DNA from 4 places in the Mesorhizobium sp. WSM4307 genome. Region 3 is predicted to be linked to each of the others. Evidence: riboswitches for the same ligand, from Rfam matches in the RefSeq annotation. Region 3 holds a riboswitch; each other region holds the start of a gene.
The links. A riboswitch is a leader RNA that binds a small molecule or an ion and turns the genes downstream of it on or off. The one in region 3 is predicted to bind cobalamin.
Positions count from the first base shown of each region.

Region 1: it holds a riboswitch for cobalamin, as region 3 does, so the genes downstream of both, FJV83_RS12825 (aromatic ring-hydroxylating dioxygenase subunit alpha) here and bluB (5,6-dimethylbenzimidazole synthase) in region 3, are expected to answer to the same signal.
Region 2: it holds a riboswitch for cobalamin, as region 3 does, so the genes downstream of both, FJV83_RS11710 (DUF1636 family protein) here and bluB (5,6-dimethylbenzimidazole synthase) in region 3, are expected to answer to the same signal.
Region 4: it holds a riboswitch for cobalamin, as region 3 does, so the genes downstream of both, FJV83_RS05035 (DUF1636 family protein) here and bluB (5,6-dimethylbenzimidazole synthase) in region 3, are expected to answer to the same signal.

Region 1 is NZ_VFTB01000005.1:21,738-29,543, forward strand. Features, by position in the region: gene FJV83_RS12820 (hybrid-cluster NAD(P)-dependent oxidoreductase) at 1-349, opposite strand, end outside; gene FJV83_RS12825 (aromatic ring-hydroxylating dioxygenase subunit alpha) at 370-1,617, opposite strand; cobalamin riboswitch at 1,731-1,932, opposite strand; gene FJV83_RS12830 (DUF680 domain-containing protein) at 2,427-2,624, shown strand; gene FJV83_RS12835 (DUF680 domain-containing protein) at 2,697-2,900, shown strand; gene FJV83_RS12840 (DUF680 domain-containing protein) at 2,968-3,219, shown strand; gene ugpC (sn-glycerol-3-phosphate ABC transporter ATP-binding protein UgpC) at 3,305-4,417, opposite strand; gene FJV83_RS12850 (alpha-glucosidase family protein) at 4,449-6,113, opposite strand; gene FJV83_RS12855 (carbohydrate ABC transporter permease) at 6,118-7,272, opposite strand; gene FJV83_RS12860 (sugar ABC transporter permease) at 7,274-7,806, opposite strand, start outside.
Region 2 is NZ_VFTB01000004.1:344,553-352,358, forward strand. Features, by position in the region: gene cobN (cobaltochelatase subunit CobN) at 1-3,337, opposite strand, end outside; gene cobW (cobalamin biosynthesis protein CobW) at 3,356-4,393, opposite strand; gene FJV83_RS11710 (DUF1636 family protein) at 4,396-4,824, opposite strand; cobalamin riboswitch at 4,864-5,070, opposite strand; gene FJV83_RS11715 (winged helix-turn-helix domain-containing protein) at 5,100-6,299, opposite strand; gene FJV83_RS11720 (NADH-quinone oxidoreductase subunit A) at 6,633-6,998, shown strand; gene FJV83_RS11725 (NADH-quinone oxidoreductase subunit B) at 6,989-7,570, shown strand; gene FJV83_RS11730 (NADH-quinone oxidoreductase subunit C) at 7,575-7,806, shown strand, end outside.
Region 3 is NZ_VFTB01000001.1:648,501-656,306, forward strand. Features, by position in the region: gene aroC (chorismate synthase) at 1-880, shown strand, start outside; gene ribB (3,4-dihydroxy-2-butanone-4-phosphate synthase) at 958-2,058, shown strand; gene FJV83_RS03005 (MFS transporter) at 2,117-3,340, opposite strand; gene FJV83_RS03010 (TetR/AcrR family transcriptional regulator) at 3,460-4,068, shown strand; gene FJV83_RS03015 (hypothetical protein) at 4,161-5,144, shown strand; partial or broken gene bluB (5,6-dimethylbenzimidazole synthase) at 5,318-5,896, opposite strand; cobalamin riboswitch at 5,997-6,177, opposite strand; gene FJV83_RS03025 (histone deacetylase family protein) at 6,298-7,224, shown strand; gene FJV83_RS03030 (exodeoxyribonuclease VII small subunit) at 7,228-7,479, shown strand; gene FJV83_RS03035 (DUF2277 domain-containing protein) at 7,579-7,806, shown strand, end outside.
Region 4 is NZ_VFTB01000002.1:281,951-289,756, reverse strand. Features, by position in the region: gene FJV83_RS05055 (phosphatidate cytidylyltransferase) at 1-17, shown strand, start outside; gene FJV83_RS05050 (iron ABC transporter permease) at 124-1,173, opposite strand; gene FJV83_RS05045 (ABC transporter substrate-binding protein) at 1,173-2,120, opposite strand; gene FJV83_RS05040 (ABC transporter ATP-binding protein) at 2,168-2,956, opposite strand; gene FJV83_RS05035 (DUF1636 family protein) at 2,953-3,351, opposite strand; cobalamin riboswitch at 3,442-3,648, opposite strand; gene FJV83_RS05030 (class I SAM-dependent methyltransferase) at 3,856-4,503, opposite strand; gene FJV83_RS05025 (substrate-binding domain-containing protein) at 4,677-5,666, opposite strand; gene FJV83_RS05020 (ABC transporter permease) at 5,738-6,793, opposite strand; gene FJV83_RS05015 (sugar ABC transporter ATP-binding protein) at 6,793-7,806, opposite strand, start outside.

The sequences.
Region 1 (7,806 bases), on a different contig from region 3:
CGCCGCTCGGCCCATAAGCCTTGACGTGCGAACCGGGCACCAGGTGATCGAACATCCAGCGTGTGCCGATGCTGCCGGCCTGCGCCTTCACCGTCACCGCGATCGAGAACGGCCGTGACGGCGACGACGACAGCGTATAGGTGCGCATCAGCGGTCCGTCCGACGTCGGCAGTTCCAGCGTCACGAACTGGCCCGGCTTGTAGCGGAACCAGGTCTGGTTGTCGGAGCGGAAGGTGAAGGTCTTGACGTCAGGCGCCTCGTCGCTGACGCCGATCACTTCCAGCACCTGCAGCCTGTCGTTCCAGGGCGCCATCTGATCGAGATGGCGATAGAGGCCAAGATCCGTCATCGCGTTCATCCCCAAACCTCTCAGGCGACACTGCGCAGGGCCGGCCGGCCGTCTTCGGCAAGCCGTGGGCCGATGAAGGACGCGTACCATTCGACAAACTGGATCACGCCGCCCTCGTGCAGCTCCGAATAGGGGCCGGGCTCATAGGCCGGCGACAGAATGCCGAAGGCGTTTTCCTCGACGATGCGGCGATCCTGGTCGTTGGTCTCGGTCCAGACATGGGTGAGTTCGGCAAGATCGTAGTCGACGCCCTCGACTGCGTCCTTGTGCACCAGCCATTTGGTCGTCACCGCGGTTTCCGTGGCGCTGATCGGCAGCACGCGGAAGGTGACGGCATGGTCGCCGAGGATGTGGTTCCACGTCGTCGGATAGTGATAGAGCAGCAAGGAGCCGATGCGGTCGGCCGAGACGCTGTCGGACAGGTTCTTCTTCACCGCCCGCTTGCCCGTCATCGTGTAGCTGACCGCATCGCGCAGCAGCGGCGCGCGGGTGGCGCGGTATTGCCCGGCCGGATCGATGCGGAACTTGCTCGGCAGCCCGGCCGCCTCGCATTTGGCCCAGTGTGCCAGCATTTCCGGATCGCTGTCGGCGCCTTGCACGCCGGTCACCGTCGGGGCTTCCGGGAAGGTCTTGCACAGTTCCGGGTGATTGCCGGCGCAATGATAGCACTCGCGGTTGTTTTCCCAGACGAGCTTCCAGTTGCCCTTCTCGACGATCGTGCTCTCGAAGGCGATCTTTGCTTCGCTGAGCCGGTGCGGCTTGAGATAGGGTTCGATCATCGCCCGCATCGGCGCGAAGTCGGCGGGTTCCTTGGCCAGGCAGATGAAGATATAGCCGGCCACGCTTTCGCAGGCGACCGGCTTCAGGCCGAACTGGCTTTTGTCGAAGCCGTCTGCCATCTGGCGGGCAAACAGCAGCCTTCCGTCCAACTCATAGGTCCATTGGTGATAGGGGCAGACCAGCTTGGCGGCCATGCCCTTGTCGGTGTTGCAGACGCGGCTGCCGCGGTGGCGGCAGGAATTGTGGAAGGCGTTGATCTTGCCCTGCTGATCGCGCACCAGCACGACAGGGTAGTCGCCGATCTGTACGGTGATGAAGCTGCCGGGCTTGGGCAGTTCGCAATCATGGCCGACGAACAGCCAGTCGCGATACCAGATCAGCTCCATGTCGAGCTTGAAGAAATCGGGATCGGTATAGAAGGGTTGCTCGAGCGAGAAGCCCTCTCTGCGGCCATTCAACAGCCTCAGCATATCGTTGCGCGCATCCATGTCCTGTCCTCATACTTCAAGGACTGAACTGGTGGTGATTGAGGAAGGATGAGACGCAGCTCGGCGAAAGCCGGGCACGCGCGATCCGCCTCTTGACCGCCCACCGCGATCAGTCGAGTTCAAAAATCTCGGGCTGGTTTCCGGGCTCTGGAGTGTCCTTGCGGACGGTCGCGACACCTTCCCAGGCTTTTGCCCAGTGGTCTCCCGTTGCGACTTGAACTCCACCACCGTTGCGGGGGCAGCGCCGGATTTTGACCGGCTTCCCAATTCTCCGCCCCGTCGTCACGAAGCGGCACCTGAGATGACATGATCTAATCACGACAGCGTTTGCGACATCGGCATGAAAGCGACATCGTATCCATGCGGCGCGACACGCATGCGCAACGATCAGGTCACGGGCAGCGGTCACGAAAATCGCCTCCGCCGATAGCTGTGCCGGCTGTCAAAATCGACCCGGAACTGGGGCAAAAGAGGTTAACGGTTTCGAAAAGTGACTATTAGCAGACTCTAAAATCGAACCGAACGGTTCGTTTCTGTTGACGGTGCGTGCAGGACGGTGTGAACGATGGACCTCCGATACAGTCTGTGACCTTGCGGCTGGCGTTTACTAAGTGGTTGATATCAAAAAGAAAAATGCATGGCTCGGAAGCCCTGGCACAATTTCAAGTGGTGGATTCTTGGTCCACACGGAACAACTTCGTGATTGGAAACGGCGAACTGGCTTTCCCACATCGGGCCTGTCCGAACGACGCGATTTCAATCCCAAGACACGCCGCTAGACGGACGGAAAAAATACTGGAGTACCAAAAATGAAAAAGATTGTTCTCACTGCCGCCGCCCTTCTGGCTATTTCCGGCAGCGCCTTTGCTGGTAGCGACCACTATGGTTCGAATGCCGCCGCAGCCACGGCTGTCGACAGCTCGTACACCGCTTCGACCAACAAGTCGGAGCCGGCTGCTCAGACGCCTGCCCAGGGCGCCGATCGCAACCTCTTCGGCAACAACTAACAACAGATCCCGGCCGACAGCGGGCTTTTCGCCCGCCGCTCTGGCCGACCTTGAGAAATTCAGGAGACTAACATGAGCAAGATCATCCTTGCTGCCGCCGCCGTCCTGGCCATTTCCGGCAGCGCCTTCGCTGGCAGCGACAACTACGGTTCCAACGGTGCCAACCAGTCGGCCGCTGCGGCCGACCATTCCTACACGGCTTCGGTCGACAAGTCGGCTCCGGCCACCCAGCTGCCTGCTCAGCAGGGCGCTGACCGCAACCTCTTCGGCAAGTAATGCCGGTTTACGGGAATGGCGGCGATGCCGGCCGTTCCCGTGAAATCCAGAAATTCAGGAGACTAACATGAACAAGATCATCCTTGCTGCCGCCGCCGTTCTGGCCATCTCCGGCAGCGCTTTCGCGGGCAGCGACAATTTTGGTTCCAATGGCGCCAACCAGCCCGCCGTGACTTCGCCCGCCGCAACTTCGATTGACAACTCGCGTACGGCTTCGATCCGCGAGAGCGGCTCGCCTGTCTACAAGCTGCTCAATTCGTCGGGCGACGCGCAGAAGTCCGCTCCTCAGGGCAGCGACCGCAACCTCTTCGGCCGTTAACAGCCGTAGCTGATTTCCAAAAAAGGAGCGGCGGGCCTGGCCCGCCGCTCTTTTTTGTTGCCTTGACCCAGCAGGACCGGCGGCCTCAAGCCGCTTTTGCTTCCGGCTTTTGCAGCGCGAAGGAATGTCCGTCCGCATCGAAGATATGCAGGTCCTCGGCATTGGCGCTCAGCCGCAATGTCGAACCGCGCTTGACCTCGACATTGCCCGGCAGTTTGGTCACCAGCGGCAGGTCGGCGCGGCCGATATCGACATAGACCAGCTGGACCTCGCCGAGCTGCTCGACATAGTCGACCGTTCCCTCGAACAGATAGTCCGCGCCGCTGGCGATCATCAGGTCTTCCGGCCGCACGCCGAAACTGACCGCCGCGCCCTTGGCCGAGGCCGGCGTGGTGATCGGCACCGCCGCCTTGCGGCCGCCGACATGGCTGACGACGGTCGGGTTGCCGGTCTTGTCGATGGTTGCCGGCAGGATGTTCATGGCCGGTGAGCCGATGAACTGGGCGACGAACAGATTGCCGGGTTTCTTGTAAAGGTCCATCGGCGTGCCGACCTGTTCGACATGGCCGTCCTTCAGCACCACGATGCGGTCGGCCAGCGTCATCGCCTCGACCTGGTCGTGGGTGACATAGATCATCGTCGTGTTGGGCATCGATTCCTTGAGCTTGGCGATCTCGATGCGCGTGGCGACGCGTAGCGCGGCGTCAAGGTTCGACAGCGGCTCGTCGAACAGGAACACTTTCGGATTGCGCACGATGGCGCGGCCGATGGCGACACGCTGGCGCTGGCCGCCCGACATCGCCTTGGGCAGTCGGTCGAGATACTTGGTCAATTGCAGGATTTCCGCCGCCTGGCGCACGCGGCGGTCGATCTCGGCCTTGTTCTCCTTGCCGATCTTCATCGAGAACGCCATGTTGTCGTAGACCGTCATATGCGGATAGAGCGCGTAGGACTGGAACACCATGGCGATGCCGCGCTTGGACGGCGGCACGTCGTTGACAACGTCGCCATCGATCTTGAGTTCGCCCGACGTGATTTCCTCGAGCCCGGCGATCGAGCGCAGCAAGGTCGACTTGCCGCAGCCCGATGGACCGACGAAGACGATGAACTCGCCCGATTTGATATCGAGGTCGATGCCGTGGAGAATGTTGAGATTGCCGTAGGACTTCTTCACTTGTCTCAGATTGACATCGGCCATTGGTGTCCTCCCAGTGATTTCCTCAAAGATTTCAGTCTATGCGCCCGAACCAGGCGCCGTAGCCGCCAAGCTCGATCGAACCGGTGCTCGCCTGCCCCGAAAACCCGTGTCCCGGCAAAGGTTGCAGTGATCGGCTGCCAAGGTCAACCTTGGCCGGCTTGGCGCCCAGGTTGAAGACGCAGACAACCTGCTCGTTTCCGGCGCGGCGCGTGAAGGCGACGGTGTCGCCCTCGCTTTCGATGAAGGTGATGTCGCCCTTGGCCAGAGCCGGATGGGCGCGGCGGAAGGTCAGGAAGCGCCGATAGTGCTCGAGCAGCGAAGCCTGGTCGCCTTGCTGGACATTGACCGCCTGCGCCAGATGCTTGGCCGGCACCGGCAGCCAGGGCTTGGCCTGGGAAAAGCCGCCATTCCTGGCGCCGCCATCCCACACCATGGGCGTACGGCAGCCGTCGCGGCCCTTGAACTCCGGCCAGAAGCGGATGCCATAGGGGTCCTGCAGGTCCTCGAAGCGCAGTTCGGCCTCGCCCAGCCCGAGTTCCTCGCCCTGGTAGATGCAGACCGAGCCGCGCAGCGACATCAGCAATGCCGAGATGACCTTGAGATAGGCGACAGGGTCGGCTTCGCCGGCGGCCCAGCGCGAGGCCGGGCGCATCACGTCATGGTTGGAAAACGCCCAGCACGACCAGCCGTCGCTGGCGACCTTGCCAAAGGCTTCCAGCACCGAGCGCACCTTGGCGGCGCTGATCTTTTCCGGCGCCAGGAAGTCGAAGGAATAGCACATGTGCACGCGCTTGCCGCCGGCCGTGTAGGCGGCCACGACTTCCAGCCCGCGCTGCGAATCGCCGACCTCGCCGACGGCGGCGGTTGCCGGATATTCGTCGAGCAAAGCGCGGAAGCGTTCGAGGAAGCCGAGATTTTCCGGGCGGCTCTTGTCGTAGAGATGGTCCTGGTAGTTGTAGGGATTGACCGCCGGCGCGGTCTGGTCGTTGCGTTCTTCCGGCGGCAGCGGCGGATTGTTTTCCAGGCCCTGACTGTGGAAGTAGAAATTGATCGTGTCGAGGCGAAAGCCGTCGACGCCGCGTTCCAGCCAAAAGCGGGTGACGTCGAGCAGCGCATCCTGGACTTCACGGTTGTGGAAATTGAGGTCGGGCTGCTCGGCCAGGAAATTGTGCAGGTAATATTGCTGGCGGCTGGTGTCCCACTGCCAGGCCGACCCCCCGAAGATCGACAGCCAGTTGTTGGGCGGCGTCCCGTCGGGCCTGGCGTCCGCCCAGACATACCAGTCGGCCTTGGAATTGCTACGGCTCGACCGGCTTTCCTTGAACCAGGGATGGATGTCGGCCGTATGCGACAGCACTTCGTCGATCATCACCTTGAGACCCAGCCGGTGCGCCTCCGCCGTCAGCGCGTCGAAATCGGCCAGCGTGCCGAACATCGGGTCGACGTCGCAATAGTCCGAGACGTCATAGCCGAAATCCTTCATCGGCGATTTGAAGAAGGGCGAGATCCAGATGGCGTCCGCGCCGAGCGCGGCGATGTAGGGCAGCCGTCCGATGATGCCCTTGAGGTCGCCGATGCCGTCGCCGTTCGAATCCTGGTAGCTGCGCGGATAGATCTGGTAGATCACCGCGCCTCGCCACCAGTCGCGATCGATGGCGAGGTCGGGGTTCGAACTGGCTTTCAAAGCGGATTGCATGGTTTCAGCCTCCTTTCACCGAGCCGGCGAGCAGCCCGCGGACGAAATAGCGCTGCAGTGAGAAAAAGACGATTAGCGGCACGATGATGGTGATGAAGGCCGATGTCGTCAGGATCTCCCAGTTGCCGCCGCGAGAGCCGAGCAGCGCGTTGAGCTTGGCCGTCAACACGATCTGGTCGGGTGCCGTACCAAGGAAAACCATCGCCACCAGGAGATCGTTCCATACCCACAGGAATTGGAAGATGGCGAAGGAGGCCAGCACCGGGAAGGACAGCGGCAGCACGATCTTGACGAAGATCTCGAAATCGCTGGCGCCGTCGATGCGGGCCGATTCCATGATCTCGCGTGGCAGGCCGGCGATATAGCTCCTCAGCAGGTAGATTGCGAAGGGCAGGCCGAAGCCGGTATGCGCCAGCCAGATGCCGAGATAGGTCTTCGACGGCACGCCGAAGAAAGTACCGACGCCGTTATAGAGCTTGAGCAGCGGGATCAGCGACATCTGCAGCGGCACTACCAGCAGGCCGATGATGACCGCGATCAGCAGCGCACGGCCGGGAAACCGCATCCAGGCCAGCGCATAGGCGGCAAAGGCGGCGATCAGGATCGGGATGACCGTCGCCGGTATGGTGACGGTCAGCGAATTCATGAACGAGCGGCCGATGCCTTCCGAGAACAGCACCGTCTGGTAGTTGTCGGGGGTGAATTTCGGCGGCGCCGACGAAGCATAGTAGAGACGCTGGCCGCGGTCGCCTTCGAACGCCTTGGGCGAGGTCATGACGAAGCTGCCGTCGGCATTGACCTGCAGGGTGACGCCTTCACCCAGGTCGGCCGATGAGCCGGCCGGATATTGCGTCGGAGCGGCCGCCTTGACGCCGAAGGCGCTGATGTTGCGCTTGGCGCCATCGCCGAAAATGTTGCCCTCGAGAACGTACTTGCCGTCCTTCTGGGTCTGCGCCGTGGCGGGCGGCAGCCGCCCGGCCTCGGTCTGGCTGGAGCTGGCGAATGAATTCCACCAGCCCGAGGCGACTATCTGGTCCTTGTCGCGCAGCGACGAGACCAGGATGCCGAGTGTCGGAATGGTCCAGATGGCAACGAAGACCAGCACCGCTATGTGGACGCCGAAACGGCTGGCGAAGGATTTTCCGGTCGCGACGGCCATCTCAATGTCCTCCCGTCTCTTTGTTCGCCTGGCGGATGTTCCAGACCATGATCGGGATGACCGCTATCATGATGATGATGGCGATCGTTGCGCCGCGGCCGAAATCGCCGCCGCCTCGGAACATCCAGTCGAACATCAGATTGGCCAGCACCTGGCTGTTCCACTGGCCGTTGGTCATGGTCAGCACGATGTCGAAAACTTTGAGCACCAGGATGGTGATGGTGGTCCAGACAACGGCGATGGTGCCCCAGATCTGCGGCACCATGATCTTCCAGAAGATCTGGAACGGGTTGGCGCCGTCGATGACCGCGGCCTCCAGCGTCTCTTCCGGAATGCCGCGCAACGCCGAGGACAGGATGACCATGGCAAAGCCGGTCTGGATCCAGATCAGGATGATCATCAGGAAGAAATTGTTCCAGAACGGCAGCGATATCCACACCTGCGGCTGGCCGCCGAAATGCTGGATGATGGCGTTGAGCAGGCCGATCTGCACCTGGCCCTCGCCGCGATATTCGTAAATGAACTTCCAGATCA
Region 2 (7,806 bases), on a different contig from region 3:
AGAGGCCGCGCCGGCGCGCCGAGAGAAAACGCTCGGCAATGACTTTCGCGGCCGCCGGGTTTTCCCGAAGGATAAAGGCGCGGACTTCCGCGTCGCCGACATAGGCATCGTGCACGGCCTCGATCAGCGCGCCTGAAATGGCATGCGTGGTTTCGGCGAAGCCGACCAGCCGGTCGACCGTCTCGGCGAATTCGGAGGCGCCGCGCGGGCCGTGCCGCATCTGGCCTGATATGAAGCGCGCATTGACGGCGCGGGCGCGCACCACGCGAGATACGGCCTCACCGACCGACCGCGGCTTCGGCTTTTGCGGGTCCGTCGTGTCGAGCACGATGACATCGGCATTCCGGCCAAGGGCGGCAAGCGCGGCCGAAAAACCACCGATGAAGGCGACGTCGGCGGAGCCTTCGAGAATGTCGCGGCCGGGGTCGTCGCCGGTGTGGACCAGAAGATCGGCTTCGGCGATGCGGGTTTCAAACGCGCCCGGCGCCGAGATGCCTTCGCCGCCGGCGCCGCCATAGGCATGCGAGGTGGCGTCGAGATAGGCGCGGCCGATCTCTTCGCGCGCTGCCCAGTCGCCGCCGGACAAAAGATCCTCGACGCCGGCGCCATAGGTGCCGGGCGAGGTGCCGAAAATGCGCGGGCTAATCCTGCCGTCCGCTCGGGTCCGGGCCGCGAGCGGGTTTTCCGAATCGTCCTCGTCGCGGGCGGCGACGGCGTTGGCAGCGGCGTCGATCAGCGCGATCTGGGTCGGGAACATGTCACGGAACAGGCCCGATATGCGCCAGGTGACGTCGACGCGCGGGCGGCCGAGCGTGGCCGGCGGCAGCACTTCGATGCCGGTGATGCGGCCGGTGGCGGCATCCCATTGCGGCCGGCAACCCATCAGCGCCAGGCCTTGTGCGATCTCCTCGCCGCCGGTGCGCAGCGAGGCCGAGCCCCAGAGATCGATGACCAGCGAACGCGGCCAGTCGCCATGCGATTGCAGGTAGCCGCGCACCACTTCTTCGGCCGCCGCCTTGCCCAGATCATAGGCGGTCGGCGTCGGCATGGTGCGGGGATCCGACGTGAACAGATTGCGGCCGGTGGGCAGCACGTCGGAGCGGCCACGCGTCGGCGCGCCGGCCGGGCCGGCCTTGACGTGGCGGCCGTCCAGCGCGGCAACCAGCGCTGACCTTTCAGCCTCGGCACTTTGGCGGCGCTTGGCGTCGGCCTCATCGTCGGGCGCGCGGCCGTAGATATGCAACCCGTCCTTGATGGCGAAGTCCTTGAGGTCGCAGAGCCAGGCATCGATGCGGCGCAGCGCCTCGTCGGGTGCGTCGGTCCCGGCGACACCGGCTTCTGCGGCGAGGCCGGTCTTTTGCGCCGTGTCGACGATCAGCTTGGCCAGGCGGTCGCGGCGGCGGCGGTCGAGGCCGTCGGCTTGGGCGTATTCGTCGACCAGGCGTTCGAGCCTGTGCTGATCCTCGTCCAGCCCGGCGCCGGTCAGCGGCGGCGGCAGATGGCCGAGGGTCACGGCGGCAATGCGTCGCTTGGCTTGTGCTGCCTCGCCGGGATTGGAGACGATGAAGGGATAGATCACGGGCAGGGCGCCGGTGACGATCTCGGGGAAGCAGCTTTGCGACAGCGCAACGGTCTTGCCCGGCAGCCATTCCAGCGTGCCATGAGCGCCGACATGAATCAGGGCATGCACACCCAGCGATTCGCGCAGCCACAGGCCGAAGGCGATCAGGGCGTGGCGCGGCGGCAGCGTTGGATCGTGGTAGTCGGCGCGGCGATCGGCGGAGCGGCCGCGGTCTGGAGCGAGGGCGACCGTAATGTTGCCGAAGGCGGCGGCGCGGAAGGGGAAGCTTGCTGAGGTCGTTTGTGAAGGTTGGCGCGAGGCGCCCCCCTCTGTCCTGATGTCCGGCAGGACAGAGGGGGGCGCCTCGCGCAAACCTGTCTTGTCTTCCGCTTTCCCCCACGCCGCCTCAACAGCAGTCATTGCCTCGACAGGCAGGTCTCGTGAAAGGTCGAGATACTCATCCACCCCCAACCCATCATCGCCCCGCTCCAGCAAATCCAGCAGTTCGCGCGGCGATTGCGGGATCCCTTCAACCGCATAGCCCTGTTCCTTCAGGTCATGCAGCATCGCCAGCACGCTCGACGGCACGTCGAGGCCGACAGCATAGCCGGTACGGCCGGGAGCGCTTGGGTAATCCGGGATCAGAATGGCCAGCTTGCGTTCGGCGCGGGGCGTGTCCTGCAACTTGATGAAGGCTGCCACGCGGTCAGCCACCTGCGCGACGCGATCCGGTTCCGGCCGGTTGGCGAAGGCGCGGTGGCCAAGCGCGGGATCGACATCGCTTTCGCCCTTGAAGGAAATCGCGCCGGCGAGGATGCGGCCGTCCAACTCTGGCAGGACGACATGCATTGCGAGGTCGGCGGGCGCCAGGCCGCGCTGGTTGCTTTCCCAGACGTCGCGGCGGGTGGTGGCGACGATGACCTGGAAGACCGGCACGCCGGCGCGGTCGAACAGGGTTTCGACGCCGGGCTCGGCGCCGGAGGCGAAGGCGGTCGCGGTGATGATGGCGGCGGGTCTGAGCGTGGCGAGCGCGGTTTCCGCGAAGGCCAGGGATGTCGGGTCCTTGAGGCTGGAGACGAAGATGGGGACAGGCGTCATGCCGCGCGCGCTCAGCGCTTCAAAAAGCGCGTCGATCGGAGCGACGTCGGCGGCGAGAAGCATCGAGCGGTAGAAGAGAATGGGCACGACCTTTCCCTCGCCCTCGAGGGCGAGGGGGACGACGCCGCGGCCTGGCTCGTAGTAGCCGGCCTTCGGCACCGCCACCGGCTCAACCACAGCCGCGTCCTGTCCAGCCAGCCTGGCCAGCCTCTGCACCAGCGCGCCCATATTGGCCGGGCCGCCCTCGCGGAAATAGCCGAGCAGGTCGTCCAATTCCCGGCGCGGCAGCGTCGAGGCTTCGATCAGCCTGATATCCTCGTCATGGCTTTCGCCCGGCAGCAGCGCCAGCTTGATGCCGCGCTCGCGGGCGGTCGAGGCCAGCTGGTCGCAGCCATAGCGCCACCAGTCGTAGCCGCCGAGGATGCGCACCAGGATGATCTTGGCGTGGCGGGCGACGCTGTCGACCCAGAGGTCGACGGACATCGGGTGGCGCAGGTCGCGCAGGGCGGCCAGCCGCATCGAGGGCAGGCGGGCGGCATCCGCCTTCCAGGCGGCCGCCAGTCCGGCGAGGTCGCTGTCGGTGAAGGACAGGGCCACGATATCCGCCGGCGTCTGCCGCAGATCGACCGGCTCGGCGAGATCGTCGAGCGAGGCGGAGGTCGTGGTGAGGATATGCATCGCGGCCCGTGTCTGAAATCAGCCGGCGAGTATACGCTCGATTGCCGGGCGGTTCAGCCCCTTGAGGCCGATGACGACCAGGCGCGAACGGCGGTCGTCCTCGGCGGTCCAGGCGCGGTCGTAGTAATGATTGACGCGCGGGCCGACCGCCTGCAGCAAGAGCCGCATCGGCTTGCCGCCGACCTCGACGAAGCCTTTCACGCGCAGCACGTTTTCCTGTTCGGCGGCGGCGGCCACGCGCTGTGCCAGTTCGTCCGGATTGGCGATCGAGGGAATGTCGACGATGAAGGTGTCGAAGTCGTCATGCTCGTGGTCGAAGGCGCCGTCATGATGCGACTTGCGGTTCTCGATGTCGTCCTCGACGGCGAGACCAAGTCCGAGCAGCACGGAGGGATCGACCTCGCCATGCGAGGTCGGCACGATCTTCACGGCACGGGCGGAGTGTTCGCCGATGATGGCGTTGGCGCGGGCCGAGCCGGCGGCGTTCATCAGATCGCTTTTCGACAGGATGATCAGGTCGGCGCAGGCGATCTGGTCCTCGAACAGTTCCTCGACCGGGTCGTCATGATCGAGGCTGTCATCTTGCGCACGCTGCGCCTGCAAGGCGTCCATGTCGTTGGCGACACGGCCTTCGGCAAGTGCGGGACCATCGACCACAGCGATCACGCCGTCGACGGTCACGCGGCTCTTCACCGTCGGCCACTGGAACGCCTGGACCAGCGGCTTGGGCAGGGCCAGGCCCGAGGTCTCGATCAGTATGTGGTCGACCTTCGGGTTGAGCGACAGGATCTGGTCGAGCGCCGGCACGAAATCGTCGGCCACGGTGCAGCAGATGCAGCCATTGGCGAGTTCGACGATGTTTTCCTCCGGGCAGGTGTCGATGCCGCAGCCCTTCAAAATCTCGCCGTCGATGCCGATGTCGCCGAACTCGTTGACGATGATCGCAATGCGCTTGCCGCCGGCGTTCTCCAGGAGATGGCGGACCAGCGTCGTCTTGCCGGCGCCGAGGAAGCCGGTGACGACGGTACAGGGGACGCGGGTGACGGAAGCGCTCATGATCAGTCCTTCAACAGGTCGAGGGGAGGAATGCGGGCAACGAGGCCGCGCTTGAGGGAAGCAGGCCGGTCGCGCCATGGAATGAGGCCGTCCGTCGAGGTGGCGAAGAGTTTGGCGCCGGCGACGAGGTCGGCGCCGCTGGTCACGGTCAGGTCGCCGAAGACGTAGCTCCAGCAGCCGTCGCGTAGGATCGCGGCGCTCAGCCGGCGCTTGCAATTGCCGAGACATTCGACCGTGTGGATGCGGATGTTTCCATCAGATGCGGCGCGGCGTGTGTCGTCAGCCAAGAGTTCGCCGGCGCGGGGATGGGCGTCGGAGCCAGTCTCGTCGCGGCACGAGGCGCAGACGATCACCGTGACGCCGGCCAAGGCTTCGCCGTCGGCGGACGAATTGTCCTCTGTGCCAGCCGAAAAACTGCCGTTCTGGTCCAAAAAACCGGGCTCCTTGCCCGGAAACCCGCCGGGCGATCGGATTCTTTTGTCGCAGACGGCAGGTCTCCTGGCTCGCGGGTTATCGCCTTGGGTGCCGCCTTCCCGGGAACATCCCAGTGGCTTTCGGCCTTGGCTCGTCGCTTACAGTTGCGGGGACAGCCGCGGATTTGAGATTTTTCACCTCTCACCGCATTCCCTCTTAGCCCCTGCCGTTGCGGGCAAGGGACCGTCTGGAGCGGATTTAGGCTTTTGCAGGCAGCGGTGTCAACGCACGGCTACGACATGGCGATGTCGGCAAGCGCCAGGCCCAAATCGCCGGCAGGCGTCACTTCCATGCGTTCAAGGCCGAGCCAGCCTTGCATCTGCTTCAGTTCCTCGGAGAGCTGCGCGGCGGTCTCGGGCGGTGCCTTGGGCTCGGCGTAGGCGGCGTGGACGCGCAGGACGCTGGCTGGCCGGTCGGCCTTGAGGTCGACACGCGCGACGATCCTGTCGCCGAGCAGGAAAGGCAGGACGTAGTAGCCGTATTGGCGCTTCTCGGCGGGCGTATAGATCTCGATGCGGTAGTGGAAATCGAACAGCCGCTCCGAGCGCGAGCGCTCGAAGACGACCGGGTCGAACGGCGCCAGCAGGGCGCGGGCCTCGATCTTCCGGGGCAGGCGGGCGTCCTTATGAAGGTAGGCCGGCTTGTCCCAGCCTTCGACGCGCACCGGCAGCAGTTCACCCAACTCGACCAGTTCCTCCAGCCGGCCTTTCATGTCGGCCGGCGACAGCCGAAAATAGTCGCGCAAATCGCCTGATGTCGCCACCCCGTGGGCGCGGGCGGAAATGCGCAGCAATTCGCGGTGCGCGTCCTCGGCGGCCGGCACCGGCAGATCGAGGATCGCCTGCGGCAGCACGCGCTCGGGCAGATCATAGAAGCGCTCGAAGCCGCGGCGGTGCGCCGTGGTGATGCGGCCGGCCCAGAACAGCCATTCGAAGGCGTGCTTGGCATGGCTCCAGCCCCACCAGCCGCCCGAACCTTTCTGGCCTTCCAGCGCCGAAGCCGCGATCGGGCCGCGCGCGACGACCTCGCGGTAGATCTCTTCTATGTACGCGGCATGCTCGCGGCCCCATTTGGCCAGGCCCAGATACATCTCGTCGCCCTGCTCGGCGCGTTGCATGCGCCAGCGCATCAGCGGGTAGGTCTCGACCGGCAGGAACGAGGCCTCATGCGCCCAGTATTCGAAGACCGTGCGCTTGCGCGTCACCGCGGCATTGTCGAGCAGCGCCAGTGGGTAGGGGCCGAGCCGCGAATAGAGCGGCATGTAATGCGCGCGCACCACCGCGCTGACGGAATCGATCTGCAGCAGGCCGGTGCGGGAGAGCACACGGGCAAAGTGGCGGCGATCGGGTGTGCCATTTGGGCGGGGATCGAGAAATCCCTGTGCGGCGAGCGCAATACGCCGGGCGGCGGCAAGCGAGATCTTTTCCTTCATGCAGCTGTCACTCTAAGGGCGTTTCGACCGAGGTCCGACGGGTGATTCCAGCCCATGCTAGCAGGGTTTTTGCGGCAACCCTGTCAGGAGAGAAAAGTGGAGTAAAAGGCGAAGGAAATCAAACAGGAGGGGATCGGACCAGTTTCTCCGGATATGCCGTCCAGGCCGGCGTTTTGAACAAGGTTTGACTTGCTTCGCTGGAAGTGCTGCGCTAACCCTCGCCGCGTTGCAGCATAGGCCCCTTAAAACGGTTCAGCGGTTAATCTGTCACGCTTCCGCATTAAGGTCCGGTGCTGTAATCAAAGTGGATTGGCGCCAACGGAAAGCCGCTGCATGAACGCACTTCTCAGTTCGTACCTGCCCATCGTCCTGTTCATCGGCGTGGCGCTGGTCGTCGGCCTGGCGCTGCTGGCCGCACCGTTCCTGGTGGCCTACCGCAATCCCGATCCCGAAAAGCTTTCCGCCTACGAGTGCGGTTTCAACTCGTTCGACGATGCCCGCATGAAATTCGACATCCGCTTCTACCTGGTGTCGATCCTGTTCATCATCTTCGATCTGGAAGTGGCCTTCCTGTTTCCCTGGGCTGTGTCCTTCTCGAAGATCGGCATGCTCGGTTTCTGGTCGATGATGGTGTTTTTGGCAGTGCTGACCATCGGCTTTGCCTATGAATGGAAAAAAGGAGCGCTGGAATGGGATTGAACGACAGTTCAGGCACCCTTGTCGCGCCGAAGCCGAAGGGCATCATCGATCCCAACACCGGTCGGCCGGTTGGGGAGGACGATCCCTTCTTCCTCGAAATCAACAATGAGCTCGCCGACAAGGGGTTCCTGGTCACCTCGACCGAGGCGCTGATCACCTGGGCGCGCAGCGGCTCGCTGATGTTCATGACCTTCGGTCTGGCATGCTGCGCCGTCGAGATGATCCACACCTCGATGCCGCGCTACGACTCGGAGCGCTTCGGTGTCGCGCCGCGCGCGTCGCCGCGCCAGTCCGACATCATGATCGTCGCCGGCACGCTGACCAACAAGATGGCGCCGGCGCTGCGCAAGGTCTACGACCAGATGCCCGAGCCGCGCTACGTCATCTCGATGGGCTCCTGCGCCAATGGCGGCGGCTACTACCACTATTCCTATTCGGTGGTGCGCGGCTGCGACCGCGTCGTGCCGGTCGACATCTATGTGCCCGGCTGCCCGCCGAGCGCCGAAGCTTTGCTCTACGGCATTCTTCTCCTGCAGAAGAAAATCCGCCGCACCGGCACGATCGAACGGTAAATCCATGGCCGCATCCCTTAGCGAACTGTCGACCTATCTCGGCGAAAGGCTGATTGGTCGCGTCAATGACGCGGTGCTCGCCTATGGCGAGCTGACCATCCATGTCGAGCCGCGCGACCTCATCGAAGTCGTGACCTTCCTGCGCGACGATGCGCGCTGCCAGTTCATCTCGATCATCGATGTCTGCGGCGCCGACTATCCGTCGCGGGCCAAGCGCTTCGACGTCGTCTATCACT
Region 3 (7,806 bases):
GATGATCACCACCGGCACGCCGGTCTCCATGTTGATCGAGAATGTCGACCAGCGTTCCAAGGACTATGGCGAGATCGCCCGCCAATACCGGCCGGGCCATGCCGACTACACCTATGACGTCAAATACGGCATACGCGACCATCGCGGCGGCGGCCGCTCCTCGGCCCGCGAGACCGCGGCCAGGGTCGCCGCCGGCGCGCTCGCCCGCAAGGTGGTGCCCGGCATGGTGGTGCGCGGCGCCCTGGTTTCGATGGGTGAAAAATCGATCGACCGCGCCAACTGGAACTGGAATTTCATCGGCGACGCGCAGAATCCGTTCTTCACACCCGATCCCGCTTCGGTTCCCGTCTTCACGCAGTATCTCGACGGTATCCGCAAGGCCGGATCCTCGGTCGGCGCCGTGATCGAGATCGTCGCCGACGGCGTGCCGCCAGGGCTTGGCGCGCCGATCTATGCCAAGCTCGACCAGGACATTGCGTCGGGCCTGATGTCGATCAACGCCGTCAAGGGCGTCGAGATTGGCAACGGCTTCGAGGCCGCCCAGATCACCGGCGAGCAGAATGCCGACGAGATGCGCATCGGCAATGACGGCAAGCCGGTGTTCCTGTCCAACAATGCCGGCGGCATCCTTGGCGGCATCTCGACCGGCCAGGCGATCGTGGCCCGTTTCGCCGTCAAGCCGACCTCATCGATCCTGACGCCGCGAAAGTCGATCGACAAGGACGGCAACGACGTCGAGGTGATGACCAAGGGCCGGCACGACCCCTGCGTCGGCATCCGCGCCGTGCCGATCGGCGAGGCAATGGTTGCCTGCGCCATTGCCGATCACTATCTGCGGCACAGGGGACAGACGGGGAAGGGAATAGGCAGTAGGGAATAGGCATTTGGCCGCCCGACACAGCCTTTTCATTTCCCTACTGCCTATTCACTAATCCCTGCGAGCGAAGCGAGCACCCCATGCCTTACGATCAGAAGAAGATTGTCGAAGCCATTCGCGCTTTCGAACGCGGCGAGATCGTCGTCGTCATGGACGATGACGGGCGCGAGAACGAGGGCGACCTGATCGTCGCCGCCGTTCACTGCACGCCGGAAAAGATGGCCTTCATCGTGCGCAACACCTCGGGCATCGTCTGCACGCCGATGCCGCGCGAGGAAGCCAAGCGGCTCAACCTGCAGCCGATGGTCGCCGACAATGATTCCGCCCACACCACCGCCTTCACCGTCAGCGTCGATTTCAAGCATGGCACGACGACGGGCATTTCGGCTGACGACCGAACGCTGACCGTGCGCAACCTCGCCAACGGCAATGTCGGCGCCTCCGATTTCGTCCGCCCCGGCCACATCTTCCCGCTGATCGCCCGCGAAGGCGGCGTGCTGATGCGTTCGGGCCATACCGAAGCGGCGGTCGATCTCTGCAAGCTCGCCGGCCTGCCGCCGATCGGCGTCATTTCCGAACTGGTCAACGACGACGGCACCGTCAAGCGCGGTCCGCAGGTGCAGGCTTTCGCCGAAGAGCATGGCCTGAAGCAGGTGTCGGTCGCCGACCTCATCGCTTACCGCCAGCGCAAGGAAACGCTGGTCGAGCGCGTCGCTTGCTCCGATATCGACACGCTTGGCGGCAAGGCGCAGGTCTTCACCTACACGCTGCCCTGGGACACGATGCATCACGTCGCAGTCGTGTTCGGCGATATACGCGATGGCGAGGAAGTGCCGGTGCGTCTGCATTCCGAGGATGTGGTGACCGACGTCTTCGGCACCAGCCATCGCCTGGACGGCATCATGAAGGCGATGGGCGAGCGCAAACGCGGCGTCATCGTCTATCTCAGAGAGGGCTCCGTCGGCGTCGCGCACCAGGAGCGCAAGCGCCCGCTGAGCGGTGACCGCGAGGATCACGAAGAGGCCCGCCGCCGTGAGAATGAATGGCGCGAAATCGGCCTCGGCGCACAGATCCTGAAGGATCTCGGCATTTCCTCGATCAACCTGATCGCCTCGCGCGAGCGCCACTATGTCGGCCTCGAAGGGTTTGGCATCCACATCGCCAAGACCGAGATCCTCTAAAATATATTCGAGACTCAGGTCAGGTCGGCCTGACCTGAATCTCGACATATTCTGGCTATCACTCGGCCGGAACGGCGGCTGCTTCGCATCCGTCCAACTCGCATTTATGCGTGGCCAGGATGCGTTGGCCGAGCAGCACGGTGGCGAGCGCAATCGTGCCCGATGCCACCGAGACCCAGAACCCGTTCTGGGCGCCGAACGCATCCACCACGGCGCCGGCGGCGAAGGAGCCAAGCGCCATGCCGATGCCGATCCCGGTGGTCACCCAGGTGATGCCTTCGGTCAGCATCGCTTCCGGCACATGCTGCTCAATCAGCCCGAAGGCCGTGATGAAGGTCGGCGAGATCGCCACGCCGCTGATGAAGACGGTCAGCGCCAGAAGCGGCACGCTGTTGGCGGTGAGTGGCAGCAAGGTGCCGAGCGCGACCAGGGCGACCGCGATGGCGAGCTGGCGTTGCAGCGGTGCCTTCAGGTTGAGCGCGCCGACAATGATGCCGAGCACGAACGACCCCAGCGCGTAGACGCCGATGACGAGGCTGGCGGCGCCGGGCTGGCCGAGCTCCTTGGTGATGGCCACCGTGCTCACTTCCGTCGTCGCGAAGGTCGCGCCGACGAAGATCAGGGCAAAGGTGATGACCTGTACCGGCCGCAGGCGGATCGCCGAGCCGCTCGAGCCATGGTCTACCGGGCGCACCTGCGGCTCGGTCGATCGCTGCAGGATGAACGCGGTCGAGCCCAAGGCGAGGAACAGAGTGCTCGCCAGCATGCCCGCTTCCGGAAACAGGGCGGCGCTGAGGCCGACCGACAGCGATGCGCCGGCGATATAGACCAGTTCATCCGCCGCCGATTCGAAGGCGAAGGCGGTGTTCATCTCGGGCCGACCCCGGAAAAGCTCGGTCCAGCGCGCGCGCACCATGGCCGGCATGCTGGGCATGGCCGCCGCCAGCAGCGCCGACACGAACAGCGTCCAGACCGGCCAGTCCTGATTGGCGGCCGCGACCAGCGTGATGAAGGCGACCACGGAGATGACTGTCGTGGGCACGACGATCCGCGTCTGGCCAAGGCGGTCGACCAGTCTTGATATTTGCGGCGCCAGGAATGCGTTGGCCAGCGCGAATGTCGCCGAGACAGCACCCGCCAGCCAGTATTCGCCACGCGTCTGCGACAGCATCGCCACGATGCCGATCGGCGCCATGGCGATCGGCAGGCGCGCCATGAAGCCGGCGGCCGCAAAGCCCCTCGCTCCAGGGGCGCGGAAGATTTCCGAATAGGGGTTTTGCATGGGGTTCCTCGACAAAGGGCGGTTCGACAATTACATACGAAGCGTATGATCATTAGATAGAGCATACGCGACGTATGTCAATTGGCATACGGAACGTATGTGAATAGGACCAGACGGAAATGCACAGACCCCGCAAGGAAATGATCGCCGAGACGCGCGCCAAGCTGATCGCCGCGGCCCGCCAGGCCTTTGGCACGATCGGATATGCCGAAGCGTCGATGGATGATTTCACGGCATCGGCCGGGCTGACGCGCGGCGCCCTCTACCACCATTTCGGCGACAAAAAGGGACTGCTGGAGGCGGTTATCGCCGAAATCGACGGCGAGATGGCTGCTCGGGTCAATGAGGTCGCGTCGAGAGCGCCGACCCGCTGGCAGCATTTCGTCGACGAGTGCACGACCTATATCGAAATGGCGCTGGAGCCGGAAATCCAGCGCATTATGTTCCGCGACGGTCCGGCCGTACTGGGCGATCCCGCGCAATGGTCGAATGCCAATGCCTGCGTCGGTTCAATGACCGATCATCTGACCGCGCTGCAGGGGGAAGGGGTGGTCGTCCCGGGCGTCGACCCCGAGACCGCCGCGCGGCTGATCAACGGGGCGAGCAGCCAGGCGGCGCAGCGGATCGCTAATTCGAACGACCCCGAAGCGACGTCGAAGATCGTGGTTGCGGCGTTCAAGCAATTGCTCGAGGGACTGCTCAGAAAACCAGCGTCGAAACAGAGCTAAATCCCCGTTGCGCACCGCTGTCCACCGCTCATGATTGACAATCCTCGGGGTGAGCGCATCCTTCCCAGCCATCTCTGAGGGGAGATTCGGGCATGTGGGATTTCGATATCGGCAGGTCGGTGTCCATCATGATGCGGACCTGGCCTTTCATTGTCTTTCGCATGATCGTCTATTTCGGCATCACGCTTGCCTATATCGTGGCGACCGGCACCGGTGCATCGGTCGGCTATGGCGTCGGCCATATCTCCACGGATCCCGACGGGCCGATGTCCTTTGCCCTGTGGGGCGGCGTGGTCGGCTTCGGCGTGGTTTCGATCGCCGTCTATTGGATCCGCGAATATATCCTCTACGTCGTCAAGGCCGGCCATATCGCCGTGATGGTCCATCTGATCGACGGCCGGGATGTCCCCGACGGCCAGAACCAGATCGCCTATGCCAGGCAGGTCGTGACCGAGCGTTTCGCCGAGGCCAACATCCTTTTCGTCGTCGACCAGCTGGTCAAGGGCGCCATCCGCGCCATCACCGGCCTGCTCGGCGGCATCGCTGCTTTCCTGCCCATTCCGGGCCTGAGCGGTCTGGTCTCCTTCATCAACACGGTGATCCGCCTGTCGCTCACCTATGTCGACGAGATCATCCTCGGCTACAACATCCGCATCAACTCGTCCTCACCCTTCGAGACGGCGCGGCAAGGCGTCGTGCTCTACGCCCAGAACGGCAAGACCATGGTCAAGAACGCCGTCTGGCTGGCGGTCATCATGTGGGGCGTGTCTTTCGTCATCTTCCTGCTGATGCTGGCTCCGGCCAGCGCCGTTCTCTTCATCATGCCCGGACAACTCGCCGGCTGGGCCTTCGTGCTTGCCATCGTCTTTGCCTGGGCCTTCAAGGCGGCCTTCATCGAGCCCTTCGCCATCGCTTGCCTGATGCAGGTCTATTTCAAGACCATCGCCGGCCAGGTGCCCGATCCGGCCTGGGATATCAGGCTGGCCGAGGCGTCGTCGAAGTTCAGGGAGCTGAAGGACAAGGCGCTGGCCTCCTTTGGTGGCTCGCGCTGGGGCACGGCCGGCGCGACGAACTGATCGGCTGGGCAGGTCGTCGCCGGCGCGACATCGGAGGCGTTGAGGCGGGCCACGGTCGATTTCAGTGGCGCCTCGCCTTGCCCGCAAAAAGTCTCGCTCATGATCAGGTCGGGCAGCGGCAGCCGCCGGCCCCAGCCATGCGTTTCCAGGTCTGGTTTGGATGCGAACTCGGAAACCCGGCCGACGCAGAGATAGGCGACGGGCGTCACATGCTCGGGAATGGCCAGCAGGCTCTTCAACGCTTGCGGCTCGATGATGCTGACCCAGCCGACGCCGACGCCTTCGGCACGCGCGGCCAGCCAGAAATTCTGCACCGCGCAGACCGTGCTGTAGAGATCCATTTCCGGATTGTGCCAGCGGCCCAGTGGCGAGCCTTGCGAGCGCCGACGGTCACAGGTGATGCAGATGTTGAGGGCGCTTTCGCAGATACCTTCGAGCTTCAGCTTGCGGTAGAGCGCCTGTCGTTCCCCCTCGATTTCAGGCAGTTCCTGTTCGCGCGCGGCCAGGAACAGGTCGCGCACCTCTGCCCGTCGCGCGGCGTCGCGGATGACGATGAAATTCCATGGCTGCATAAAGCCGACCGATGGCGCGTGATGGGCGGCAAGCAGAAGCCGCGCCAACACCTCGTCGTCGAGCGCGTCGGGCAGGAAATGGCTGCGCACGTCGCGCCGCGTGAACATGGCGCGATAGACCGCGTCGCGCGCCGTCTGGTCAAATCCGTCGCCCACAGGAGCGGTCATGTGTTCCGGCATCGCTCGTCCCCTTGCGATTGCAATAGCTCCACACCGTCAGAGCGCACTTTGTGCATCCAACTGGACGCACGTTGCTCCGATGCCAGCCGCCTGACCATGCGGATGACGATGGCTGCCAGGCCGGTCTTCTGGCTCGGGATCAACCCGCGTCCGGTGCCTTCCCGTCATCGACAGTGGCATTTACCGGCGCGGTCCCCCTCACAGCGTTGGGCACGCCACGGAATTCAACCGTGTTCCCGATTCTCCCGCTTGCGGCGAGCACCAGGCAGTGGCGCGACCTTACGCCGAAGCCTCGGCCGCGCCAATCCCCGCAGCGGCGCCAATGGACGCAGGCGCGATTTTCCCCAGTGATCGAGCCGCAATGCATGGCCATCGCGGCGCCGGGGCACTAGATAGGGAGCATGACAACCCGTCTCTACACGCACCCGATCTTCCTCGAACACATCACGCCGCCCGGCCACCCCGAGCGGCCGGACCGCTTGCGCGCCATCGAGCGCGTGCTCGACGACGAGGCTTTTGCCGCGCTCGATCGTGCCAAGGCGCCGGAGGGCGACGAGGCCACCATCCTCTACGCGCACCCCGCCGATTTCGTCGCCCGTGTGCGTGCCGCCATTCCCGAGGAGGGTATTGCCCGCATCGATGCCGACACCACCGCCAGCCCGAAGAGCTGGCAGGCGGTGATCGCCGCGATCGGCGCCGCCAACGCCGCCGTCGACGACGTCTTTGCAGGCCGCGCCGACAATGTCTTCGTCGCCGCAAGGCCGCCCGGCCACCATGCCGAAAAGACCACCGCGATGGGCTTCTGCTTCTTCAACACGGCGGCGATCGCCGCGCGCTATGCGCAGAAGAAGCATGGCGCCGAGCGCGTCGCCGTCGTCGACTGGGATGTGCATCACGGCAACGGCACGCAGGACATTTTCTGGGACGATCCCTCGGTTCTCTATTGCTCGACGCACCAGATGCCGCTTTATCCCGGCACTGGCGCGAAGACCGAGACCGGCGCCGGCAACATCGTCAACGCGCCCTTGGCGCCGCAGACCGGCAGCGAGGTGTTTCGCGATGCCTTCCTGTCGCGGGTGCTGCCGTCGCTCGACAATTTCGCGCCTGACCTGATCATCATCTCGGCCGGTTTCGACGCGCATCACCGCGATCCGCTGGCCGAGATCAACCTGACCGAGGACGATTTCGACTGGGCGACCGGCCAGCTGATGCAGCGCGCCGCGCGCCACAGCGGCAACCGGCTCGTCAGCCTGCTTGAGGGCGGTTACGATCTGCAGGGACTGGCATTTTCGGTCGCCGCCCATGTCGGGCGACTGATGAAAGGATGAATGATGGCTGGTGAAACCAACGAAGACGTCAAGGCGATGAGCTTCGAGCAGGCACTCGACGCGCTGGAGAAGATCGTCGATGATCTGGAGCGTGGCGACGTGCCGCTCGACCAGTCGATCAAGATCTACGAGCGCGGCGAGGCGCTGAAGGCGCATTGCGACCGGCTGCTGAAGGCCGCCGAGGACAAGGTCGAGAAGATCAGGCTGTCGCGCGACGGCAAGCCGGTCGGAACAGAACCGCTCGACGCGGACTGAGGCACGGAGCAGCCTTTCCGGTTTTTGGACACGATCATGGTTGAGAATTAAGCTCGTCCCGATTGAAACGGCTCCAGGACAAAAGGAGATACGGAAGCGATGTGCAGAAACATCAAGACCCTGTTCAATTTTGACCCGCCCGCAACCAATGACGAAGTGCGCGACGCAGCCCTTCAGTTCGTCCGCAAGCTGAGCGGAACGACACGACCGTCGAAACAGAACCAGCATGCGTTCGATCATGCGGTCGAAGCCATCGCGGCATCGGCGCGTGAACTCCTCGATTCGCTTGAAACCAACCAGCATCCGCGCAATCGCGAAGAGGTGGCG
Region 4 (7,806 bases), on a different contig from region 3:
ATTTCTGGACGGTCTGAGACGGCAAGCTCTGGCCTCTTTGTTTTAACGCAATTCCCAAGGGAAAGCGCTACGCGCTTTTCCCGGGAAAACCGCTTCACACTTTTCCTGAAATTGCTCTTGCGGTCAGAGCCGGTTTCTCACGACCAGCGTGACGACGAAGAAGGCGCCGAGCGAGCTGGTGATGATGCCGATCGGCAGTTCCTGCGGCGGCAGCAGGGTTCGCGCCAGAAGATCGCTTGCCAGCAACAGCACCGCCCCGAACAGCGCACAGCTGGCGATCAGGCGCAGATGCAAGGGACCGGCCAGCGGCCGCGAGAGATGCGGGATCATAAGCCCGACAAAGCCGATGACGCCGGCGACCGAGACGAGAATTGCCGTCGAAAAGGCGGCGACGAGAAACGTCGTCCTGCGCATCCGCGCCACCGGCACGCCAAGGCTTTCGGCGGCACTTTCACCCGCCAGGAAAGCGTCCAGCCTGCGGTGGTTCCACAGCCCGTAGGCTGCAATCGTGCCGGCGCCCAAGGCGCCCAGCCAGACATTGTCCCAGCGCGCCAGCCCGAGCCCGCCCATCGTCCAGAACAGCACCGAATGGGCGGCGCGCTGGTCGCCGGCAAAAACCAGATAGTTGGTCAAGGCCGTGAACAGGAAGGAGACGGCAAGGCCGGCGAGGATCAGCCGTTCGGGTCCCTGCCCCCTCACCCGCGCGACCAGCAGCAGGACGATGCAGGCGGCCAGTATGCCGCCGGTGAAGGCAGCGACCGGCAAGGTCCAGATGCCGAAAGTGTCACCAAAGACGGTGATGACGGAAACGGCACCGGCCGCCGCCCCCGACGACAGGCCGAACAGGAAGGGATCGGCAAGATCGTTGCGGGTCACCGTCTGCAGCAACGCGCCTGTTATGCCGAGGCCGCCGCCGACACACACCGCCAGGATCGTGCGCGGCAGCCTGAGATCGACGACGATCTTGCCGACCGGGCCAGACACCTGGTGTTCGTTCAATCCGACGGCCTGGCCAAGCGAGGCGATGACGTCGGTGAGTGGGATCAGCGTCGAACCATAGGCGATCGACAGCAGCAGGAGGCCGACGATCGCCATCGTGCCCGCCACCATCGCTAGCGCGAATGCCTTGTGTCCCGAAAGCGCGCCGGATTTATGCCCAGGGGCAACAAGCATCAGAACGCTTCCGGATGCATCGCCCTGGCGATCTTGCCGATCGCCTCGATGTTTGCCGGCCCGGGCGTCAGTTCGGCATAGCGCAGCGCCACGAAGCGCTCGTTCTTGACCGCGTCCGTCTCCTTCATCGCCGGGTGCGCCTTCAAGAAATCGAGCAGTTTCTTGTAGCCGCCGCCATCCTGGTAATCGAGCAGGATGAGGAACTGCGGATTGCGCGACGCCACGGTTTCCCAGTCCGTGTTGCCCCAGCTGGTGTCCATGTCGGCCATGATGTTGTCCCCACCCGCGGCCGCGATCATGGCGCTCGGAATGGCGAATTTGCCTGATGTGAACGGCTTGTCCTCGCCGGAATCATAGAGGAATACCCGCGTCCCCTTGCGGTCGCCAACCTTGGCGATGATTTCCGCGAGTTGCGCCTTCCAGCCGGAGACAAGCTTCTCCGCGTCCGCGTCCTTGCCGAAGATCTTGCCCAGCTTTTCGACATCGCCATAGAGCAGGTCCATCGAGGCGGCCGGACGGTTCTTGTCGAGATGGACGCAGCTTTCGGTCAGCACCAGCGTCTTGATGCCGTGCGGGGCGAGCCTGTCGGGCGTCACGTCGCCACCCGGCTTCATGCCATAGTACCAGCCGGCGAAGAAGAAATCGGGCTCGACGGCGACGAGGTTTTCGAGCGTCGGGTATTTGGGCGCCAGTTCCGGGATGGAACCCTGCTCGGCCTTGAACTCGGGGCCGACCTTGTACCATCCGGTGATGCCGGTCAGGCCGACGATCGACGGCTGCAGCTTCAGCGCGAAGGCCATTTCGGCCATGTTGAGATCATGGATGACGGCGCGCTTGGGTGGCGCGTCGAAGGTCAGCGGCTTGCCGCAGCTGTCGACGGTGACCGGGAAGGCGAAGGCTGCCGGGGCCAGCAGCAAGAAGACGAGCGACAGGGCGAGGCGTTTCACGGATTTTGCTCCTTGGCTGAACAGTGTCGGATGAGGGATGGGCTCGATCAGGATGGCGGCGCGGCGCGGTTCGGAACATCGAACACCGTGAGTTCGCGGTCTTCGGTCGGATGGCGCAGGCGAAACACGTCGACGCCGAAAATCTCGCGGATCAGCTTTTGCGTCAGCGCTTCGCCGGGTGCCGCCAGCGCATGCAGCCGCGCCTCGCTCATCACCGCGACCCTGGTGGCGAAGGGCGCCACCAGGGCCAGATCGTGCAGCACCGCGATCACCGTCATGCCGAAGCCGGCTACGAGCTCGAGCAGCTCGCCGCGGGCGCGCGGATCGAGATGGTTGGTCGGCTCGTCGAGGAACAGCACTTTCGGTTGCTGCGCGATGGCGCGCGCCAGTTGGGCGCGCTGGCGCTCGCCGCCCGACAGCGAGCCGATGGTGCGGCCAAGCAGCGGCAACAGGCCGGTCCGGCGCAACGCGTCGACGACGATGTCGCGCTCCTCGCTCCTGCGTCTCAGGCCGGCATGCGGGACGCGGCCGAGCTCGACATAGTCGATCACCGCCAGCCGCGGGTCCGGCTGGTCGGTCTGGCCGACGACGGCGATATGCAGGGCCCGCTCGGCGGTCGCGATACGGTCCAGGCGGCGCCCGCCAAGCTTCACCTCGCCCGCACTTGGCCTGAGCATGCCCGACAGCATGCGCAGCAGCGTGGTCTTGCCGGCGCCATTGGGGCCGATGATGGCAAGGCGATCGCCCGAGGCCACCGACAGGCTGAAGGCGTGGACCAGATGCCGGCCATTGACCATGGCGCTGAGGTCGCGCGCTTCGAGGAGTGGCATTGTCATCGGCTGTTGCCCGGAAACTTGGCCGGCCCGGGAATGCGGGCCAGTGTCTTGCCGGCCAGTCGCGGCGGACGTTGTCCGGAATTGCACCAGCCGTCGGCGAGCGAGGCGTAAAGTCGGGCAAATCGCAGGAGATCGCCGGCGTCGGCCTCGGCGTCGATGGAGCCGAAGAGATAGGAGGCCTTGCCCGGCGCCTGGAAGGCCACCGTCAGCGGCCGCGCGCAGCCCGCCATGCATTCGACGCCTTCGACCGTGAAGCCATGCGCCACGGCGGGTTCATGGCAGGCTGCGAGCCGGGAGCGCAAATCCACGCACAGGCTTTCGCCCGACCTGATGCCGGTCGGAACGTCGCGGCAAAGCGTGCACACGATGATACGATGATCGATGGCGCCGTCCAACTTTCCGTCACTTTCAAAACTGGCGACGGAAGGATGTTGGCGAGCCGGCCGACAAGACCGACGTCCACGCCTCCTCCCGGCACACCCCGTCCGGTCAACTCAGTTGATGGCAGGTCTCCTGGCTCGCGGGTCTCGGCGCAATCCAGCCTTCCCAGCCTTGCCGGCCAGTGGCATGTCGGATCTTGCTCACCGCTTACAGTTGCGGGGGCAGCCACGGCCTCGACCTTTTGAGGTCTCACCGTGTTCCCTTTTCACCCCTTGCCTTTCGGCGCGGGGGCCATCACGCACCCACCGTAGATTTCCGTCGATCGCATCGCAATGAGTTTTTTGCGACGCCGTCGCCACATGCTCCATATGTAATAACATTACGTTTGAAGCGATGTTTCGCGGCGATGTCAACCCCTGTCGTCGCGCAATGCGGCTTCGGCGCGGCTGCGGTTTTCAGCCGCGAGCGGTCACCAGGCAGGAGGCATGACACCTGGCCGCGGTCGCCGAGGAACCGGCCTATAGCTTTCTGAAAAAGCCTGACAGAATATTCGGACCCGCTTCGCCCGGCCGCAGTCTGATCTCGTCTTCAAAGCAATTCAGCGTCACGCATTCGAAGCCGTAATGCTCGAGGAGCGCCACCAGCGAGTCACGGTCGAAATGGTGCAGGTGCTCGTTAGGCAGACGCATGCGCCACGTCCGAAACCACGCTTCGCCGTCGGCGCCGAGTTCACGCCAGCGGCAGTAAGGGACGGCGATGGCCAGGTGGCGGCTCTGAAGGCGGGCGAGGAAACCCAGATCCGGAATGTGCTCGAGCACGTCGAACATGGCGACGAGATCCCACGAGCCGGCGAGCGCCTCGTCCCAATCGACAAAGCGGACGCCCTCGGGCAGCGGAAATCTGGTGATGTCGCAGCCGGCACAGTCGGCAACCCCGGTAATTTTGGCGGCCTCGACAAAGGTGCCGGTGCCATAACCAATCTCCAGCACGGATCGAGGTATCTCACCGGTGACCCCCAGCACCCAGCCAAGCCGCTGATAGCCGAGCTTGATGGTCCGGTCGCTCAGATCCTCGTAATAGGAAATGTACTGCTTGTCGTATTTGATCGGCGTGACGTCGATCTGGTGAATCACGCCAAACCGGTCGGCCTCGTAATTATCCAGCATTCGCGCCCCCTTGGGATTACGGATCCTTACATGACGGGGCTAAACGCAAAGTAAGCGACTGGGGTGGCGGGCCGAAGCTGGCACGAGCACGACCAGATCTAGCAATAGCAAAAAAGCAAGGCCCCGCGCGGGGCCCTGCTGTCTCAACCTCAGCGCCGAGCGCTAATCGCCCTTCACTTCCCCATCAGCTGCTTGGCATTCTCCGCCGTGATCGCCGTCGTCTCGACCGTTACCGTCGGCTCCACCGAGGTCGAGCAGTCGAGCAGGATCTTCTTCGACATCTCGATCGCTTCCTTCGCACCCGTCGGGTAGGTGAAGGTTGCCGCCCAGTCGCCCTTGGCGACGGCCTCGATGCCGCCGGCCGGTCCAGGCAGGCCGTCGGTGCCGATGATCTTGACGTCCTTGCCGGCTCCCTTGGCGGCAAGCAGCGCGCCGGCCGCCATCATGTCGTTGGAGGCATAGAGCACCTTGATGTCGGGATGCGCCTGCAGCATGGCGGCAAAGGCGGTCTGGGCTTTGTCCGGCACCCAGTCGGCGGCCTGCTCGGCGACGACCTGGATCTTGGCATTCCCCTTGACGCCGTCCTTGAAGCCGTTCAGCCGCTCCACCGCCGGCGTCGAGCTCGGCAAGCCTTCCAGCACCGCCGCCTCGCCGCCATCCGGCAGCAAGGTCTTGGCGGTGTATTTGCCGGCCTCGAGCGCAATCTTGTAATTGTCGCCGCCGATGAAGGCGGTGTAGTCCTTGCCGGGATCGCCGACCGTCTTGCGGTCGAGCTCGATGACCGGGATGCCGGCATCCATGGCGCGCTTCACCGCCGGCGTCAGCGGTGCCGCCTCGAAGGGCGAGATCAGCAGCAGATCGACTTTCTGGGTGATGAAATTGTCGACCTGCGAGGTCTGCGTGTTGACGTTGCCGGCGCCGTCGGCGATCTGCAGAGTGAAGCCCGGCACGGCCTTGGCCGCCGCCGTCAGTTCGTCATTGACATGCTGGCGATAGGGTTCGGCGTTGTTGGCCTGCGAGAAGCCGATGATGAACTGGCCGTCCTTGGCGCAGGCCTTGACCATCGGGTCGGCGGCCTGGGCGGCTCCTGCAATGCACAGGCCCGCGCCTGCCAGAAGCACGGCATGAAGCGTGTTCCTCGTTCCTTGTCTTGTGGTTTTCATACTCGCTCTCCTCCTCGTCGGGCCGGGGGGCCAGACCTTGGTTTGACTTCGACTTTGTTGCCGCCTTCCTCCTAACGACCCAACCCCTCGCGGCGGCGAACGAGGGATTGAAGCACCGCCGCCAGCACGATGATCGCGGCGGTCGCGAGCAACTGCATGGCGGGCGTGATGTTGTTCAGCTGCAGGATGTTGGCGAGCGCGCCGAGCATGATGGTGCCGGCAACGGTGCCGACCATCGAGCCGGCGCCGCCAAACAGGCTTGTGCCGCCGATGACCACGGCGGCGATCGCGGTGAGCTCGTAGCCCATGCCGTCATTGGCGCTGCCGAAATTGAACTGGCCGGCATGGACGATGCCGGCAAGGGCCGAGGCAAAACCGGTGATGGCATAGACCGAGATCTTCACCATCGAAACGGGCACGCCCGAAATTCGCGCCGCGCGCTCATTGCCGCCAACGGCAAAGACATAGCGGCCGAAGCGCGTCGTGTTGAGCACGATCGTTGCGATCGCGGCAAAGACGATAAAGACGATGGTGGCGACCGGCACGGTGTTGTTGAACAACCGCTCGCCGAGGATCGCGAACACCGGCGGTGCCAGGCCCGGTCCGTCGCCATAGGAAATGTTGATGTACTGGTTACCCGAGACGACCAGCGCCAGGCCGCGCGCCGCCTGCAGGCCGGCGAGCGTGACGATGAACGGCTCCAGCCGGAAGCGGGTGGAGATGGTGCCCTGGATGGCGCCGAAGACGATGCCCATGATAAGCACGGCGAGGATGGTGGGAATGAGCCCGAAGCCACCCGAGATCATCATCGATGCGGTGACGACGCTGGACAGCCCGAGCACCGCGCCAACCGACAGGTCGATGCCGGCGGTGATGATGACGAAAGTCATGCCGATGGCGATGATTCCGGTCTCCGAGACGGCGCGCACGATGTTGGCGATGTTGTCGGGATCGAGGAACAGGATCTGGCCGTGCCGGCGCGGCGAGAAGATGATGCCGCCGATCGCCACCACCACCAGGCCGATCAGGCTCTGGAAGCGCACCACAAGGGCGAGCGGATCGCGATGCTTTGGCGCTGCCGCCGGCACAGCCGGGCTCGCTGCCACCGAAATCTTCTGTTCAGACATCAGGCCTCCCTGCCATTTGCCGCGTCAAGCACTGTGTGCTCGTCGACGCCGCCGATGAATTCCGCCACGTTGCGCCCCTGGCGCAGCACCACGATCCGGTCGCACAGGCCGATGAGCTCCGGCATCTCGCTGGACGCGACCAATATGCCGAGCCCCTGCGCCGCCAACTGCCTCAGCCGCGCGTAGATCTCGCCCTTGGCGCCGACATCGACGCCGCGAGTCGGCTCGTCGAGCAGCAGCAGACGGGGATTGCCGAGGATCTCCTTGGCCAGCACCACCTTCTGCTGGTTGCCGCCGGAAAGCGCGCCGACGGCGATGTCGGGATTCTTCGGCCTGATATCGAACTGGCCGAAGGACTGCTTTACCGCATCCGCCTGGCGGCGCTGCGACATCAGGCCGAGGGGCGAGATGCGGCGGATCACCGACATCACCAGGTTGAGGCCCACCGCCATTCTGAGCATCAGCCCGCTGCCGCGCCGGTCGTCGGTGACGAAGGCGATGCCGGCCGCGCGGGCCGCCCTGATCGAATCCAGCCTTACAGGCCGGCCATCGATGGCGACCTCGCCTTCCCAGCGGCCGGACAGGCCGGTGCCATAGAGCGCGCTGAGCAATTCGGTGCGCCCAGCCCCCATGATGCCGGCCAACCCGACGATCTCGCCCGCCTTGACGTCGAGCGAGACGCCGCTCGGCGGCTGCCAGCCGGCGCTTTCATGGGCGAGCCTGAAGCTGGCATCGCGCAAGCTGAGCAGCGTCTTGCCGGCCTTCGTCGACCGCTCGGGATAAAGCTCATCCAGCGGCCGGCCGACCAGAAGCCGGACCAGTTCGGCCTGCGGCGCGTGCGGCTCGGTGACGCCGGCGACGCGACCGTCGCGCATGACCGTCACCCGGTCGGCGATCTGCGGTACCTCCTCTAGGCGATGCGAGATGTAGACGATGCCGACGCCGCTGGCGGCGAGCTTGCGCATGATGTCGAACAGCCTGTCGACCTCACCTACCGTGAGTGCCGCCGTCGG